Regions from separate parts of the Desulfotomaculum sp. genome, predicted to be linked through region 1. Evidence: predicted binding sites of a transcription regulator. Region 1 holds the regulator's gene; the other holds the start of a gene.
The links. Region 1 encodes LexA, which represses DNA repair genes until DNA is damaged. Its sites were predicted from a motif close to CNAACANNTGTTNG; they were not measured.

Region 1 (4,430 bases):
TGTAAAAGGTTAGCCAAAGGGGGTCTGACAACAAATTATGCATGGTAATAAAATTTATTGACAAGCCAGTCAAGGAATGAACCAGCTTAAGTTGCCATACATGAATAATTACAAATACTAATGTTATCACAGCAGACAAACGCTGCAGATAAAACATCCAATTTCTTGCATAGGAATAGCTAAATAGATTATTCTTGGCCAAGTATACGATATAAAGCCCGTACAGCCCATGTATTGTAAGAGGTAAAGCAATAAAAATTATTTCCAAGGCAATTAAATAAGGAATGTTTTGCAGGAAAACCACTGCGCGATCAAATCTTTCTGGACTTAATATGGCAAATGAATTGGTTATTAGATGTTCCAAAAGAAAAAAACCAATGGGGAATAACCCCAATAAAGAATGAAGTTTCCGATAAAAAAAATGGTTATTGGTACTCACCGAGGACATCAACATCCTTCATCATAAAATTGAACTACATCCCCGCAAGCAAAGCATTGCATGAGAGCTAAGTTTACTCTAATGCATATCGTTTTTTCCCTTCCTGATATAAGTCTCCACCCAAGGAATCATTAACAACAATGGCCGGGAAATCTTTAACCACCAGCCGATAGATGGCCTCTGGTCCTAGCTCCGGGTAGGCCACAATGGTGGCTTCTTGAATACTTCTTGCTATCAATGCGGCTGCTCCACCAATGGCTCCAAAGTAAACAGCACCGTGTTTTTGCATGGCCTGGAGTACCTTTTCTGATCTGGCTCCCTTGCCAATCATGCCTTTAAGGCCTTGTTCAATTAAAAGAGGGGCATAGGCATCCATGCGTCCGGCGGTGGTAGGACCGGCAGAGCCAATTACTTTACCGGGACGCGCCGGAGCCGGGCCAACATAGTAGATAATCTGACCCTTGAGATCAATCGGCAGTTCCTTTCCTTGGTCCAGTAGTTCCACTAATCTTTTATGGGCTGCATCCCTTCCGGTATAAATGACGCCATTAATAAAAACCTGCTGCCCGATGCGAAGGCTCTTTACAATTTCATCCGATAGTGGTGTTGTTATGTTAACCCTTGTCACTCTGTGCACCTCCTATATGCTTACGGATTTATGTCTAGCGGCATGGCAATTAATGTTTACTGCCACGGGCAGGCTCGCAATATGACAACCAAAAATTTCGATATGTACTGCCAATGCCGTTGTTCTACCTCCCAACCCCGCAGGGCCAATGCCTAATTTATTAATGGCTTCCAGCAGTTCCTTCTCCAACTGAGCAATATCAGACAGCGGATGCGGTTCACCAACGGTTCTTAATAGTGCTTCCTTGGCCAACAGGGCACACTTTTCCATGGTCCCACCAATCCCCACTCCGATAATCAGTGGCGGGCAAGGATTTGGTCCCGCAGCCTGAACGGTATCTAAGATGAATTTCTTGACACCTTCTACTCCTTCGGCTGGCTTTAACATCTTTAATGAACTCATATTTTCACTGCCCCCACCCTTAGGGGCCACCGTTATCCTAATTTTATCACCTGCTACTATGCTGGTGTGGATTACAGCCGGGGTATTATCACCGGTATTGACTCTTGCCAGTGGGTGTTTAACCATGGATTTTCTTAAATAACCTTCAAGGTAACCCTTACGTACTCCTTCATTTATGGCATCAACTAAATTGCCATGGATAACTTGTACTTCCTGTCCTAATTCAACAAACACCACTGCTACTCCGGTATCCTGACACATTGGTATCGATTCTGCTGCAGCTATCCCCGCATTCTCCACCAACATATTTAAAATTTCCTTACCACTTTGGGAAACCTCTGTCTCATTGGAACGTTTAAAGGAATTTACAACATCATCTGCCAGCTTATAATTTGCCTCCTGACACAAGCGGGCTACTTCAGATATGATTACAGCACAATCTACGGTTCTAATGGTTGTTTCCTCCCTAATCTTTGTAATAACCGAATTTAGCCTTATTATCGGGTTAACCGCAAAAGGGCAAAAGACTGCCGCACCGTTACCGGCACCATCAAAGAATGAAAATTTTATGTCATCCTGAACCACAGCGAAGGATCTTGGGTCTAACCTCTCAATGAAAGAAAAGATCCCTCGCCACTGCTCAGGCTAACAACTACTATTAATATACCATTTTTTACAATAAACATATATTCATTCTACTGTTTATTCTACCCGATTGATTTAAAATAACATCGAACAAATGTTTTTATCTTGATCCAGAGTATGATATAATATACCAAATCATGATTAACCTTATTTTTCTTTGTGAAAGGTTGTGAACCCCGATGTTAAATCCTAGGGAATCAGAAGTTTTAAGGGTTATTATAGAAAATGTCAAGCAAAAGGGTTATCCCCCGTCAGTTAGGGAAATTGGGGAAATAGTTGGTCTTTCATCCAGTTCTACCGTTCACTCTTACTTAAAAAGATTAGAACAAAAGGGTTATCTGCGACGGGATCCTACCAAACCAAGAGCCATTGAAATTATTAACACGGATTCGGCCGATACCAGCCCTGCTTCATTCCCTGAGCAGCCGGATAACCAATACGAAGAGATGATCAATATTCCTATGCTGGGAGAAGTGGCTGCCGGGGTCCCCCTTTTAGCCGTTGAAAATTTTGATGAAAAGGTTACTTTACCCAGGAGTTTTACTGGTTATGGTGATTTCTTCATGCTTACCGTGCGGGGCAACAGTATGATCGAAGCTGGTATTTTACCCGGCGACCTTGTTTTAGTGAGAAGGCAGGAATCCGCCAATAATGGTGAAATAGTCGTCGCATTATTAGAAGACGAGGCCACCGTGAAAAGATTTTTCAAAGAAAAAGATGGCATTCGGCTTCAACCCGAAAACAGCCTCCTATCTCCCATTTTTGTAAGAGACATTAAAATACTTGGCAAAGTGGTTGGACTAATGAGAAAAATATAAAAAGGTCGCATAGCGACCTTTTTTTGTTGGATCTTTGCTAGTTTGAGTTTGATTGGCAATCTTTATTGTAGTGTGGACACATGCTGCAGTGTTCTGCCTTATCCTCTATGACATAACAATATGCACCTTGTTCCTTCCAACAGGGCTTGTTTAAGTTTACATTTTCACCCTTTTGTTGACTACCACCGTCACAATACTTGATATCCCAGCAGGGATACATACTAATAATCTGTAGCACACCTGCGATATTCAGTCCTTTTTCATTAATGAGATAATGAATAAACTGAAGTCTTTTAACATCGTTATTACTATATAACCTCTGTTTATTGCGACGGGCAGGTTCAACTAGCTTGTGCTTTTCCCAAATACGAAGGGTCTCTGGATGTACCTTTAAAAGTTCGGCAATAACGCCTATGTTAAACATAGGCTGATCATCGTTGCAAAACAAGGATTTATCTCCTCCTGTTATAAAATCTAATATCCTTTATTTATTATATAGTCTATAAACCCAATTTGTAAATTAGCTAAATTACTGCAAAAGATAAAATTATTACTATTTATCTTACGGTTTTGGGACAAACCTCGAATTTTTGTATTTTTTGCCGAAACTGGTATGGCCCTTTTAGACTTCTATCTCTAGGTCCAATAAAGGGGCATGCTGTTGAGCACCATAGACATCGGTTTCACCAAGGGCACCGGATGGGTAGGGCCGTACAATGGTAGCCTTGATGGCGTAGGCAGGAGAAAATTCGACAATTCCTATGACATCCGTCTCAGGAATGCCATAGAGTTTTGCAACGGTAGTTTTATTGATTACCTTCGCTGTACAGGCAGCTTCATATGATTTTTGATCCTTAAAAATAACATCTAAGGTTAGTTCATAGGGTCCAGAATTTTTACTTCGAATAACCGAAGCCAACTCAGTTAATTTAGCCTTTGACATTATTTTTCCTCCCCTGCATGAATGATTTCAAATGGAAACAATGCCACGGGATCATCAACCTGTAATAAGTGATAAATATTAAAGTTGTAAACAGCTCCGGCCTTAAAGTCCGAAGGGGAATAGGGAAAGGCCAGGTTGCCAGCTGTAGCTACCCGCCCAGGATAGCCATAGTGAAGCATGGTGGATCGGGCAAAGCTGCAAATGGTATTCGCTATTTCTTGGGTTTCTGCCACAGCCTCAATAATAATGCCCAACTCATGTGTCGTTATTGCCGGTTGAGGTTCAAGCTTACCCATTACCCCATCCTTGCCATAGATGTTAAAATGCAGGAAATACGCATAGCCGTACCGCTTAAAATTGTCTTTAACCCGTTCCCGCACAGCCTCTACGATATGATCTATTTGTCCGATCATAATGGGGTCACGGCAACCTGCTATGGATACAGTACGAAATCCTACTCTTTTAGCCCCTTCTAATTTGACGGTATATTTTTCACTGGGGATAAATTTACTGCCTGCTACCCGAACAGCCCTTTCGTTCTCTTGGCTAAAGGTT
Region 2 (4,430 bases), on a different contig from region 1:
GATTAATTATAATTATCTAACTAAATATAGCTATATATTAACGTTAAACATGTTTATATATAAACGAATATTAAAGAAATTACCAAAAGTTTCATGTTTTTGACAAAAGTATGTATAATTTTCTATTTTATTACCAAAACTCAATTCAACATCAACATCGGCAGGAATTTTGGACTTCATGGAGAAGAAATAATAAAGTAACCACAAGGGGGATGATTAAAATGGAAACTCTAAAACCTAATTATGGTTATCGGGTCAACCAAAAGTACGATGGATCCCTGATTGGCATCGAAATTATCTGTTGCAGTAAGCACATCGGTGAAATGCGCTTTAAAGACGGTGAAGCATTATCCTGTCCTGAATGTGGTATAAAACATCGGCTCAAAATTCATCACAATCATTTCCATATCGATCGGGAGGATTAGATATAAATTTAAGCCGCACCAAAAAGGTGCGGTTTTCTATTTGCTTGGTTTTTTCTCTATCAGATGCTTCCAGTATCGGATGGGCATAAACTGTTTTTGCAGCTTGGGGTTAATCCGATTTTGAATTGCTGTGCTGGAAAAATATTTTTTCCATAATTCCTGGTAGTAGGCTTCATTTGCAGCCAAGGTAAGCCCTTGTGGGATGTCCAGGTTTGTTAATAGCCATTCCTTTTTGTTGTATACAGCGGCGATTTTCCTTTTTAAGTCATGGATCATCCAATTTTGGTCAGACAATCTATTGGCAAAGTGGGGTGACACTAGCCCAACTATATTATGGTCCGGTTCCATCGTTGCATAAAAACAATCGTTGGCTAATTTTTGAAAACGAATTAACCCTAGCATACGGTGCCTTTCCTTACTAACCCTTTGACTTCGTTCATATACCTTTCTCACTGTATCCTCAGCCAAATTAGAATTTATTTTGGGTCCTAGCTGGAATCCCAATCTGAGATATTGATAAATTAGTGTTCCGCTACCCTGTAATTCTGATAAATAAACATAAAATATCTGCTGCAGGGTATAAAAGGATATCTTATCCTCTATGGCCCGATAGACTTTGTCGCTTTTCTCTTGATCCGTGTGAATGGTTATGGCCTGACTAAATAAATCCTGCTGAAATTCATCTTGGTAAACAATATAATCCGGCCTCTCACTTCGGTAATAAGCCTCGTAAACAGCCGTTAATAACCCCTCAAAGCTTCCATCATAAATAAAATAAATCATGTTAAATCTCCCCTGTAATACAAGCCTGGGCATCTTCCAATTGGTAACCCAAGCTTTGCTCAGTAAACAGGGCCAATTGGGTGTAGGTTTCTTTTTTGGGGTGGGGCAATAGGCGGCTTTTGATTGCCTCTGCCCTAAAAGGTACTTCACCATAATATTTGCCTTTACAGGTGATAAAATAGCGCGCTCGTTTTAAGACAATGCCCATCTTATGTAAATCTTCAAAGCCCAGAGAGTGAAATCTTCGGGCCGTTATTATTTTCCTTGCATTTTTCACCCCGATGCCTGGTACCCGAAGGATTAAAGGATAGTCCGCCTTGTTTATTTCCACCGGAAATATATGAAGATTCCGTAAGGCCCAATCGGATTTAGGATCAAGGTCAAGTTGAAAATTTGGTTGATCTTCAGAAAGAAGTTCCTGCGCCTTGAAACCATAAAAACGAAGCAGCCAGTCGGCCTGGTATAACCGATTTTCACGCTTAAGTGGTGGGGTAGCGATTTGTGGTAGTACGGGTTTATTGGATACTGGTACGTAGGCTGAATAATACACTCTTTTAAGATCGAAATTTTTATATAGATTTTCCGATAGATTAATAATCTTAAGATCTGTATCCGGTGTGGCACCGATAATTAATTGGGTGCTTTGCCCGGCTGGCACGAAGGAGGGAGCTTTTCTGGAGATTTTCCTTTCTTCTCTACTTTCTAAAATATGTGAACCGATAAGACCCATTGGTTTAAGAATGGTTTCCTTTCTTTTTTGCGGTGCCAGTAGTTTTAACCCTTCATTGGAAGGCAGTTCGATATTTACACTCATTCGATCAACCAGGGTGCCAGCCTCGGCTATTAATCGCCAATCCGCCCCGGGAATAGCCTTTAGGTGGATATAGCCATTAAAACGTTCCTCTAGTCTTAGTTTTCGTACCGTTTGCAACAGCAGTTCCATGGTATGATTCGGGTTGTTACAGATGGCGGAACTAAGGAATAAGCCTTCGATGTAATTCCTCCGGTAAAAATTGATGGTCAAATCAACCACTTCCTCCGGGGTAAAGGCAGCCCTAGGCAGGTCGTTACTAACCCTATTTACACAGTAGGCACAATCAAAGACACAGTAGTTGGTAAGAAGTATTTTTAAAAGGGAAATACATCTGCCATCGTCCGACCAACTATGACAAATGCCACTCTGGGCTGCGTTGCCCAGGCCGCCGGCAATACTTTTGCGCTTGCTGCCGCTGGACGAACAGGATACATCATATTTTGCCGCATCGGATAAAATCCTTAGCTTTTCCAATAATTCCAATCTTAACACCCCGTTAAGGCATAGCTTTCTGTCATCCTTCGCTAGCTCAGCATGAAGAAGATTTTCTTTTATTACCGGCTCCAATATTAACAGGTAAGCTCTTTCGTATTATTTTATCATAGAACAAGTGTTCCCAACAGTCGTTTTGCAAAATTCATGCTATTAATTTATCAAATACCTCTAAGCATAACATGCACAAAAAGCCCAGGCCTATTGCGCCCAAAAGCTGACGGCTAATCCTCAGCCAAACTACCGGCCTGTTTGTTTTTTATAAATCTCCAAAAAGTTATCCATTTTTTCCCTTGCCAAAGCACCTGTTAAACTAGGTGTCTCAAAAAAGCGCTCCGGGAATTCAAGCTTGTCCAGGTGATAGCCTAGAAGTTGCCTGGTCTGGTTTTTGATCTCGTATATAGCCTGACCTAACGTAGCCAGTTCTTCCGCGGTGGTGCTAATGCCTATGGCAGCCAGGGCTTCAATAACCGTATCTTGCTGGTAAATTTCCCTGGCAAACAAACAGATGGTCAGGCAATTTAAGACATTACGCCATTTCTCTTCTTGAATAAGGGCCGTTACTTTCTCAGCCTCTGACTTGTCCTTTAGTTTTTGATCCACTGAATAGCCGGCGTTATCCAGATGACTGTGTCTAGCCCCCACTGCTTGGCCAAGAATGTTTAGATAACCTGTATGATAGCCGGCGATTTCTGTTTTCCCTAGGGTTAGGGCATATTCTGTCCCACCATAGAGATTGGCTGCTTTATAGGCACCCTGAGCCATCACTTGATATAATCGATTAGGCTGCTTAACAATTTGTTGTAGTATTTTTAGGTAGGCGACTGGTTGATCGAAGTTTGGTTGAACCCCCAGCTCAGCCTCAGAAATAATCCCCTTAGCAAAGGCTTCGGTAACCCAGCCCAACAGGACTCCAGCAGATATGGCATCCATACCTAATTCTTCTACCGCATCGATTAATTCATAGATTTTACCCTGGGACGACATGCCAAGAAAAGATCCTAGGGCAAAAATCAATTCGTGATCATAGGATAGGTTTTTCGACTCATAATCATAACCAGGGCCAAATTCCCTGCGATGCAAACCAATATGAATACAGCCCACAGGACAACCTGCACAGGCCATCTTGCGAACCAACGAATTCTCGGCAAAGGCCTCACCACTGATGGCCTCGGCGTGTTCAAAATGACTTTGTTGCAAATTACGGGTGGGCAGCCCCTGTAAATTGTTTAAGCCGTTAACATTGATAGCTGTCCCTAACCCATGATATTTTTCCATTATGTCCGTACTAACGGCACGGTCATATATTGCTTTATAAACGCGATTGTAGCTTTGATAGTCTTCTATTTTTTCTTCCCTTTCGCCATGTATGACCACAGCCTTGAGGTTCTTAGCACCAAAAACCGCACCAAGGCCAAGTCTGCCAAAATGTCGATAGGTGTCCACATTAACATTGGCAAAGGCTACCCCCCTTTCCCCTGCGGGGCCAATACGAATGCTACTGCGGTGACCTCTGCCCCTTTCCAGATTCCTTAGGATACTGCCAGTTTCAGAAACTGACAAACCCCAGAGGGCTGAGGCATCTTTAAAACGAACCCCTTGATGACTAACGGACAAATAGGTTGGTTTTGTTGCTTTGCCACGTATAACAATAGCCTGGTAACCACTCATGCGCATGGCTAGGGCTAGACGCATCCCCGCATAACTCTCTCCCCATTCACCGGTCAGTGGTGAGCGAAATACTGCTACCACCTTTGTTACCACTGGAAATATGGTAGACATGGGACCATTGGCCAGAATAATTGGTTGTTCCGGATGCAGCGGGTCCTTAGCTGGGTCTACGATTTCAGAGAATAGCTTCGCAGCAATACCTATACCGCCAATAAAAGGAGCCAAATCTTCACGAAGGATGGTTT

Region 2: the regulator LexA is predicted to act here: its motif matches at 2,626-2,639, upstream of AC1U9Z_RS13790 (putative DNA modification/repair radical SAM protein).

The regions. Positions count from the first base shown of each region.
Region 1 is NZ_CEVWQM010000004.1:15,355-19,784, forward strand. It holds gene AC1U9Z_RS03140 (succinate dehydrogenase cytochrome b558 subunit) at 1-448, opposite strand, end outside; gene AC1U9Z_RS03145 (Fe-S-containing hydro-lyase) at 513-1,067, opposite strand; gene AC1U9Z_RS03150 (fumarate hydratase) at 1,080-1,922, opposite strand; gene lexA (transcriptional repressor LexA) at 2,294-2,932, shown strand; gene AC1U9Z_RS03160 (MerR family transcriptional regulator) at 2,970-3,380, opposite strand; gene AC1U9Z_RS03165 (DUF4387 domain-containing protein) at 3,555-3,875, opposite strand; gene AC1U9Z_RS03170 (acyclic terpene utilization AtuA family protein) at 3,875-4,430, opposite strand, start outside.
Region 2 is NZ_CEVWQM010000024.1:43,329-47,758, reverse strand. It holds gene AC1U9Z_RS13800 (hypothetical protein) at 222-425, shown strand; gene AC1U9Z_RS13795 (TIGR03915 family putative DNA repair protein) at 462-1,208, opposite strand; gene AC1U9Z_RS13790 (putative DNA modification/repair radical SAM protein) at 1,210-2,505, opposite strand; gene AC1U9Z_RS13785 (aldehyde ferredoxin oxidoreductase N-terminal domain-containing protein) at 2,755-4,430, opposite strand, start outside.